Regions from separate parts of the Sporosarcina sp. FSL K6-1540 genome, predicted to be linked through region 1. Evidence: riboswitches for the same ligand, from Rfam matches in the RefSeq annotation. Region 1 holds a riboswitch; each other region holds the start of a gene.

Region 1 (3,277 bases):
AGTGTAACGTCTTCCCGGCTACGCTGGAATCCATCTAAGTATGCAAGAGTCCCAAGTCCACCTGCTCCGATAATCCCAGCCATAGCAGTGTACCCGACGAGTGCAATCGCTGTTACAGTAATTCCTGAAATAAGTGCAGGCATCGATTCCGGTATAAGAACTTTAAAAATAATCGTTCTCGTTTTCGCTCCCATTGACTTCGAAGCTTCAATTACACCTTTATCAATTTCCTGTAATGCAATCAACACCATTCTTGCATAAAACGGAGCCGCCCCAATAATAAGTGCCGGCATCGCTGCATCCGGTCCGCGGATTGTACCAAGAAGAAATTTCGTAAACGGAATAAGTAAAATGATTAATATGATAAACGGAATGGATCTAAAAATATTGACGAATGCTCCTGATATAATATTGACCAACTTATTCGACCAAAGTTGACCGGGACTAGATAGGAAGAGTAAAATTCCAAGTCCTAACCCAATAACTAAAGTGAACAATGTAGAAACCGCAGTCATATAGAGTGTTTCCACTGTTGCTTCCCACATTTTAGTCCAGTCGACATTCGGAAAAAGGTTTTCAATCATTACCGATCACCTCCGTCTGAACATCATTTTCATTGAGGTATTGAATTGCTTCCTCAATGATTGAGGAATCTCCAAGCAGCTGAAGTATCAGTGTGCCGTATGCCCCGCCATGTGTATGGGATATGTTTCCCTGCACGATATTCACATCGACAGTGAATTTCCGAATAAGACTTGCGAGCACAGGTTGTTCTGTCCGCTCCCCTACAAATACAAGCTTGATAAGCGTGCCGGCAGGAAATTCTTCCTTAATATGCGCCATTGCCTGCTTCGCCTCCACGGGTTCCGTCACTTGAGAGACAAACCGCTTTGTGATCGGTTCCTTCGGTGATTGGAACACATCCAGGACATCTCCCAACTCAACAACTTTCCCTGCCTCCATAACTGCAACTCTGTGGCAAATTTTCCGGATAACGTGCATTTCATGTGTGATAAGCACAATTGTCAGTCCGAGTCGTTCATTAATTCCTGTTAGAAGGTCTAGTATTGAATCCGTTGTTTCTGGATCAAGGGCTGAAGTCGCTTCGTCACAAAGAAGGACTTCAGGGTCGTTTGCAAGCGCACGAGCAATCCCTACGCGCTGTTTCTGACCTCCAGACAATTCGGATGGATATGCATTTTCACGACCAGCCAAACCAACTAATTCAATCAGTTCCGCCACTTTCTTATCACGCTCGGCTTTTCGTACACCCGCGATTTCAAGAGGGAAAGCGATATTCTCCTTCACTGTTCTAGACCACAGTAAGTTAAAGTGTTGGAAAATCATACTCACTTTTTTTCGTGCTTCCCTTAGCTCTTTCCCTTTAATTGCTGATATTTCTAGACTTCCTATTTTAACGCTACCTGACGTTGGCATTTCAAGACCGTTCAGTAGTCGAATCAACGTACTTTTTCCTGCCCCACTATAGCCGATGACTCCAAAAATCTCACCGTCAGTAATTTCAAGCGATACATTTTCGACTGCTGAAATACTACCTGGCCCTTCACCGTATCGTTTATTTATATCCGTTAAATAAATCATTTTTTTCACCTCAGAAAAATTGTTTTGTTACTAATTTTGTCTAGCTTCAGGCGCCACCCCCTCGGGTCACAAGGCAGTTCGCTGTGGTGGCTTAGGTACCGCCCCCCTTGTGCCTGTCGGGGCTGAGCGGCGCCTTCCGCTTTTCAATACAAAAAAGCCTTCCTGCAGACGGGCAGAAAGGCTTGACGTTATCGAAAATAAACGTTGTCCAATCTCTCATCTTTCAAAGCGTATGCTTTGTGTGACTTGGCACCATTTCACTTACGTGACGGTTGCCGGGCTTCGCAGGGCACTATCCCTCCACCTCTCTTAATAAGAGTGACCTATTCAATTGAATGTTAAGACGAAGTATATCAAAGTTCCATATCTATTGTCAATCTATTTCTTCAAGTAGATACGGTACTGATTGAAATGCATAAATTTTATGGGTTAAAACGCCATCCTTTTGTATAAGAAGGCAAGGAACGCTTTCGATTTCATAGTCAATTGCAATATTTTGTACGTAATTCAAATCTGCTTTCCCGATTGGTATTCCCGGTCTCATGACGGTAATAACTTCCATCATTTTAGATGCGACTGCACAAGTTCCACACATTGGTGTATATAAATAAAACGCTGCCACTGAAGACTCTTTCAAAGCCATCTCCCATTGTTCGCGTGTCCAAGTTTCCATTAATTCTACATCCTTTAAATTAGAAATTCCGGTCTGATTTTAAAATCCGCACCTTGTAGTATTGTAGCCAACACTTTGTATGGGGTCGTCTCCACTTCCCGATAAACCTTTTCTGTGTACAAATGGATTGCTGCCGGGAACTCTCTTTTGAATAAAACACGGGTCTTTTCTCCATCTTCATCCGCATCAACGAAGACAAATAGTTCATGTTCTTCGTAAGGTGCAAGCAATTCTTCAAGCCGATAAGGACTTACTGTGCCGTTCGTACAAATAATTTCGACAGGCTCAACAAGTATTCGTGCCAAACGTTTCTTATCCGAACCGCCCTCGACGATAATTACTCTTTCATCCGACACAAGAGGCCCCTCCTTCGCTCTTTTTTATATAAAGATGCAAAAAACGCCGAAAAAGTACCGGCGCCTTGTCTTAGTTATTCTCCGACAGTCATTTTTTCATACGCTTCAGCTGACATAAGTTCATCCAGTTCAGAAACATTTGAAGGTTCAACAACGATCATCCATGCATTTTCATACGGTGATTCATTGACAAATTCAGGGCTGTCTTCAAGTCCTTCATTCACTTCAATTACTTTTCCGCTGATTGGTGCATAAAGTTCTGATACTGTCTTAACAGATTCAACGCTTCCGAAAGGCTCGTCCGCTTTGATGTCATCTCCGACAGATGGAAGTTCAACGAATACGATATCGCCTAGTTCAGATTGTGCAAAGTGAGTAATACCGATGCGGTAGTTACCACCTTCGTCTTTTACCCATTCATGCTCTTCAGAATAACGCAGATCTTTTGGTGTGCTCATTCCGTATCCCTCCAAATAAATAGTTTCATTCTCTTCAATTCTGTCATATTTCTCGAATAAAGACAAGATAGGAAATCAGTTAGTCCATACTTTGTCGAACTCTTCTTCCTTGAATCCGACAGTCACCTTACCATCACCGAAGACAATTGGTCTCTTAATCAACATACCGTCAGATGACAGCAAGCTAA
Region 2 (3,277 bases), 310 kb from region 1:
CTTTCTTTAAAAAAGCACCTATACGCCAGGAATCTAGAGTTTTTTGCAAAATAGTAAGCAGTCATTTTCTGGTTTGGTTAATTGCAGACCTGTTGATTAACCAAAACTAACCAGTGAATAACATAATTACCTTCCGGGCGCTACTTGTATAGTTGCATTTTTGGATTGCTTCGGATTGAATGACTTCTATTCAATTAGCGGGATGTCTGGATGCAAAAGTACTTGTAGTGCTTATGCTTTTTTTGATGAAAGAATAGCTGACATCCAAGTCGGAGAAAAGCCGCCAAAGATGCAATTTTGGCGGCTGAAGCTTTCTATATGGTTTTTTCTTTTTTTAGTAAAGAAGTGGCACTTGCTATAAGGTATCACATGATTAGATGTATAATCTTTGCTAAAAGTAAGAAAGGATCGCATTGTACATCGTCTAAGAGTGCCCGAAATTGCATCTTCGGGCACTTACACCCTTCATAGAATGTCATCTATTCTATTCTTCCAAAACAACTGCATTTTCCACTTGAATAGTGTAGGAACGCGACAGGCAACTATTCGCAATAGTATTACTAAAAAGAGTGTGGCTAGAAGTGACGGAGTCACTTCTAGCCACACTCGGACCCCTCAGTAAATCTGTCATGAATAGTTAGTCGAAAGCGGGCCGAAAATAATGCAGTGAAAATGAAGGTCATCAAGCCCTACTCACCAGTATTTTATGCAAATAAATGGTTAATCTACAGACGTGGTTTAATTGATACATTTGTCATTAACTAGTTATTCCCATTCATAAGGTGTTTCTTGATACACATAATAATTTAGCCAGTTGGAGAAGAGTAGATGCGTATGGGAACGCCATGTATTCAACGGCTCTTTGCTTGGATCATCATTCGGAAAATAATTTTCCGGGATATCAATACCGACTCCTTTTTGCAAATCACGTGCATATTCCTCCGCCAACGTATCCGCATCGTATTCCAAATGACCTGTGATCATAATATGTTTATTATCTTTAGAAATGACGATGAATGCCCCTGCATCCTCTGATTTAGCAAGCAAGTGTAGACGGGGATCATTTTTTATTTCCTCAGTTGAAACGGATGTATAACGTGAATGCGGTGCTTTAAATTCGTCATTAAAACCACGTGCAAGATTAATCGTTGGGTCGGATAGTCGATGCGTAAAAACGCCTGAGCATTTTTTCGGCAATTCAAATTTCCCGATTCCATAATGGTGATAGAGTGCTGCTTGGGCACCCCAACAAATATGTAAAACAGAGGTTACATTTTCTTTTGACCATTCCATAATCTCCGTTATTTCTTTCCAGTAATTAACGTCTTCAAATTCTAAATGCTCAATCGGGGCACCCGTAATAATCAGTCCATCGAAACGACGATGTTTCACATGTTCAAATGTTGTATAAAATGCGTTTAAATGCGTTTTACTAACGTTTTTAGAATCATGAGTTGCTGTGTTCAAAAATGTAACATTTACTTGTAGCGGTGTATTCCCTAATAGACGTAGCAGCTGCAACTCTGTTCTTTCTTTTTCAGGCATTAAGTTTAAAATGGCGATGTTCATAGGCCGTATATCTTGGGACGTTGCGCGTTCTTCATCCATCACAAATATTTTTTCCTTCTTCAATAGTTCTCCTGCTGGTAATTGTTTCGGTACATTGATCGGCATGTGTCGTCTCTCCCTTTTCACTTTGGTTTGAATCAAATGATTCAATATAAAAAACCCTCTTTTCTATAAGACAAGAAAAGAGGGTTTAATTTGGGCACTCTGTTCTTATCTCTCAAGAAAAAATCTTGTTGGAGGTAGCACCTTCCTGACTAAGTCAGAGGTTGCTGAAGCTTCACAGGGCCATATCCCTCAGCTTCTCTTGATAAGAATATTCAATTATTTACTATTATACTATTAAAACTACTATTGTAAACCGTCTTTTTTGACGATAATAATCAAAAGAAACATTTTTATTTTAATTTCCACATTAATTCAGCATGAAAACTGCTGAATAATATTTCTTTAGAAAGCCATATTAACGTGGCACTGAAAAAATGAAAGGAGTTGTTACTATGGGAAGAGATGACAATAAAACTGGCGGAAATAATGCACGGTCTTTACCACAAACGCCGAAAAACCAAAAAATAAAACCGGGCGACATGAATGAAGAAATAGCCCGCGAGTTTGCTGAACTCCGTTCCCTGAAACCAAAACGCGAACGAATGAACTCAAATGAAAAGAAGAGAAAATGATTACCTTTGTCATGAACAGTAACTAAAACACTCCCCGCACTGGTATTATCTTGGTGCGGGGCACTTTTTTCAGCCTACATCAGATACTTGCTTCAATTCTTTGGTCATCCGCTCGACCAAGTCAGATCTTCCGTGAAATTGGGCCGGTGTATTTTGGAAAAGTTTTATTTTCCATCCATCCTTTTCTTTTACTGCAATCAGTGTTTGATGAGCATTCAAATTTGGGTCAAGTTCTGTTCCGCCCGGAGGTATCATCCCGACGATTGCACGCAACATCGCAACTTCAGCACTCAGAAAGTACACATCTTTAACGACATTGATAAATGGAGGTGTTGGATGATCTACAAATATCGGTTCTAAATGTGCAAAAATAGTATTTCGCCCAATTTCTTGACTTCCGTCAAATCCAATCAATTCGCCTTGCTCTGTAAATTGATCAGCCATGCTCTTAGCATCGCGATTATTCCATGCAAGAATTAAGTTATAATAAAGGGTTTTGATTTCAATTAATTCAGATGCTTCCATATCTAATTCCTCCCGTCATTTTTCCTTCATCCGAGATAATCGCTCGGGATGCTACCTTCCTTTTCTACTTCCACATTCCATGCGATAATTGTCGTACTGTCTCGTACATTTTGTCTTTCGATTTCCATCAATAACTGCGAAATCCCTTTATCAAGTTCTTTTTCATTCAGCACGGCAACGAGATCTGACGGATCCAAAAAAGGTTCCCCCGGGCATTCCACTAAACCATCAGTCGTCAAAAAAATAAGATTGTTCCCTTTTCTCATTTCCCTTGTCCCTGACGTGTAGCATGGTACTGCTTGCTCAAACGTATTCACTTGACCAATCCATTCAAAGAATTGCCTTTGGTTAAGTTGAAACTGATTTAGGGCAATTAATTCCGAATGGAACAGATATACTAAACAATCTCCAACCGAAAACCACCAAACGTAATTAGCTTTCCTGACAACGATAAGACAAGCCGTTTCTCCCATGGCACATCTGCATTCATTCAAAAATTGTTCAGA
Region 3 (3,277 bases), 410 kb from region 1:
GAGCCGAAAGAGTTTTGAATGAATGCCAATCGATTGCCAAGTTCTTCACCCTTTGTAACCGCTAGCCCAGCAATGATATCGCTATGCCCCGATAAAAACTTGGTAGCACTATGAACAACGATATCAACTCCAAGATCTAGTGGGCGCTGGTAAAGTGGCGACATGAATGTGTTGTCGAGAAACGTCAGACAGTCATTCAATTTTGCAAGTTCAACAATCGCTTCAATATCTGTAATGCCCAAACGCGGGTTGGATGGTGTTTCAATATAGATTACTTTTGTATTTGGACGGATTGCACGTGCGGTTTCATCTACATTCACTAGATCTACAAATGTATGGTCGATACCGAATTTCGGTAATACCTCGGTTACGAATCGGTATGTGCCGCCGTAGACATCTTCGGTAACCACGATATGGTCACCCGAAGAAAGGAGCATAAATGTAGCTGAGATGGCAGCCATTCCGGAAGCGAAGGCCAATCCGCGCGAACCGCCTTCTAGTGAGGCAATCGTTTTTTCCAACGCATCCCTCGTTGGATTGCCCGAACGGCTATAATCATACGGCCCGAATGCATCGAAGCTTTCCTGATGGAACGTTGAAGATAAGTAGATAGGAACGTTGACAGCACCTGTTTTTTGTTCGTAATCTCCGCGGGTCGAAGCATGGATAATAGTCGTTTCCAACCGTTCTTTATTCAAACTCATCGTTGTAGCACCCCGCTATTCAAAGTTGCAAACACTTGCTTCAAATCTGCGATCAAATCGTCAGCCTCTTCGACTCCGACAGAGAAACGTAAAAGTCGGTCGCAGACGCCACGTCGTATTCGTTCTTCACGAGGAATATCGGCATGTGTTTGCGTTGCAGGGTAAGTGATGAAACTTTCCACTCCACCAAGACTTTCCGCAAATGTAATGAGCTGCAGATTTTCAAGGAATGGCCCGACCGATTCACTATCGTTCAGCCGAAATGATAGCATTCCACCTTTTCCTGGATAGAGAACGTCCGTAACAAGTGGTTCATCTTTCAAATAATTGACGATTATTTTCGCGTTTTCATCATGCTGTTTCATTCTTAAATGCAGTGTTTTCAGCCCTCTGATGATTAGCCAAGAATCGGAAGGGGAGAGGACTGCGCCGATAGCATTATGGTTGGCGGCAAGTTGTTCGCAAAGTTTTTCACCTTTTGCAACGACAAGTCCCGCGAGGACATCGTTATGTCCACCGATATATTTCGTTGCGCTGTGCATGACAATGTCAGCCCCGAATTCAATCGGTCTCTGGAAATAAGGCGTTAAAAATGTATTGTCGACAATCAACAGTAAATCATGCTTTTGAGCCAGTTCTGCATACTGCCGAATATCAAATTCTTGCATGAGTGGATTGGTCGGTGTTTCTATGAAGAGCGCTTTTGTCTTCGAAGTGATCAACTTTTCGGTCTCGTTCACATCGGCGAAACTCGTATACGTTGTACCGATTGAATAAACGTCGGAATACTGTTCGAGCAAGCGATATGTGCCACCGTAAATATCTTCTGGGACAATCAATTCATCTCCAGGACGGAACAGCGTTAAGATAAGCTGAATCGCCGCCATACCAGAACTGCATGCATACCCTGCATCACCGCTCTCTAAGTTTGCAATTCCATCTTCCAATATGGAGCGGGTTGGATTTTTTGTCCGTGTGTAGTCGTAGCCAGTCGATTGACCGAGCCCCTTATGTTTGTACGCAGTTGATAAATAAATCGGAGGGTTGACAGCGCCCGTCTTCGGATCACTGTTGTTGCCTAATTGGACTAGGATTGTATTCAAACTTTGTTTTGTCATTGTAGTCACCCTTTTCTTTTAGATTACAAAAGGGGACCCTCTATAAGAAGAGGGTCCCCGAAATATCGTAGACTATCTTCTTATCTTCTAGGGAAATGAACACCTAAAGGAATTAGCACCGTACCTGAACAGGCTGGTTGCTGAGACGTCATAGGGCCAATCCCTCGGTCTCTCTTGATAAGAATCAAATTATGGAATTATGTGAAAAGAACAATTTCAATAACTTTATCATGACATGGAAAATAAAACAAGAGCGAATTATTAAAATCTGTCTTTCAGCAGCTGCATCCGTTGATTGAATAGACTTGGATATGATAAAAAGCCAAGCAATACACTTGTCACTGCAGCGGTCGTCAATAATAGGAATATGATGAGCAATTGGAACTGAACCGCTTGGATGGGGTCCGCACCTGCGATGATTTGACCACTCATCATACCTGGAAGTTGAACCAAGCCCATTGTCTTCTGACTTTCGATTGTCGGGATCATGCTTGCCTTGATTGCGTTGATGAGTTGTCTATGAATGGCCTGTTTTGGCGTTCCACCGAGAGAAAGGATGAGTTCGGTTTCATCACGATGCGTTTCAATCTCAGCTGTGAACCGGTTAAGGAATAGGATTGATAGCACCATTGAGTTGCCAATCACCATGCCGCTAATTGAAATGATGTATTGTGCGGTTGGCGGTACGATTTGAAAGCCTAGTAGAATACTCTGGGTTAGTACTTCTACAAAAAGTAATGTGACCGCGATTTTCCAAGTGATTCCCTTGATTGCTTTTCCTTTCTTACGGGTGTTTTGTGTTGCCGCTGCAATCATTAATGTAACCATTAACAAAATGTACAATATGTTTTCAGAATCGAAGACAAATTTAAGAATATAGCCGACCATAAGCAATTGGATAATGGACCGAATTGTCGCAATGATTGTGTCTTTTTCCAAATCTAAACGTAGAGTCTTTGATAGTAGTAAAGGTATGATTACAAATATAAGTGTAATGGATAACGTAAGATAGCTCATTCTACGCCTCCTTGCACAAACTGCTTCACAAATTCATTTGTTGGTGATTTCAATAAGTCACTTTCGCCAGTTTCAATGACTTGACCATTCATTAGAACCCAAGTGTAATCTCCAATTGATAAGGCTTGTTCTAAATTATGTGTTATCCAGATGATGGTTGTGCCATACACCCGGTTAATCTTGACGATTAATTCTTCGATTTCATGTAAAGATGTTCGGTCCAAGGCGGATGTGATTTCATCCAGTAATAGGATTTCAGAGCGGTTGATTAGTGTGCGAGCAATGGATACTTTTTGACGCTGACCACCGGATAATTCATTGGTTTTACGATGTAAAAATTGCACATCTAATCCGACGTCTTTTAGAATTTTAATGGCATCCTGTTCAGGCAATTTTTTACCTTGAAGTTCCATAGGGAGAGCTAAGTTATGATAGACG

What was found. A riboswitch is a leader RNA that binds a small molecule or an ion and turns the genes downstream of it on or off. The one in region 1 is predicted to bind S-adenosylmethionine.
Region 2: linked by a shared signal. The riboswitch ahead of metA (homoserine O-succinyltransferase) and the one ahead of MKY15_RS12410 (methionine ABC transporter ATP-binding protein) in region 1 are both predicted to bind S-adenosylmethionine.
Region 3: linked by a shared signal. The riboswitch ahead of MKY15_RS10375 (methionine biosynthesis PLP-dependent protein) and the one ahead of MKY15_RS12410 (methionine ABC transporter ATP-binding protein) in region 1 are both predicted to bind S-adenosylmethionine.

What each region holds. Positions count from the first base shown of each region.
Region 1 covers NZ_CP152018.1:2,637,045-2,640,321, reverse strand. The annotation lists gene MKY15_RS12415 (methionine ABC transporter permease) at 1-584, opposite strand, end outside; gene MKY15_RS12410 (methionine ABC transporter ATP-binding protein) at 577-1,602, opposite strand; SAM riboswitch class I at 1,816-1,921, opposite strand; gene MKY15_RS12405 (thioredoxin family protein) at 1,976-2,275, opposite strand; gene MKY15_RS12400 (toprim domain-containing protein) at 2,290-2,631, opposite strand; gene gcvH (glycine cleavage system protein GcvH) at 2,706-3,089, opposite strand; gene MKY15_RS12390 (arsenate reductase family protein) at 3,165-3,277, opposite strand, start outside.
Region 2 covers NZ_CP152018.1:2,949,043-2,952,319, reverse strand. The annotation lists gene metA (homoserine O-succinyltransferase) at 766-1,674, opposite strand; SAM riboswitch class I at 1,777-1,883, opposite strand; gene MKY15_RS13960 (hypothetical protein) at 2,067-2,246, shown strand; gene MKY15_RS13955 (SgcJ/EcaC family oxidoreductase) at 2,316-2,771, opposite strand; gene MKY15_RS13950 (protein phosphatase 2C domain-containing protein) at 2,798-3,277, opposite strand, start outside.
Region 3 covers NZ_CP152018.1:2,228,470-2,231,746, forward strand. The annotation lists gene metC (cystathionine beta-lyase) at 1-704, opposite strand, end outside; gene MKY15_RS10375 (methionine biosynthesis PLP-dependent protein) at 701-1,822, opposite strand; SAM riboswitch class I at 1,900-2,006, opposite strand; gene fetB (iron export ABC transporter permease subunit FetB) at 2,084-2,839, opposite strand; gene MKY15_RS10385 (phosphate ABC transporter ATP-binding protein) at 2,836-3,277, opposite strand, start outside.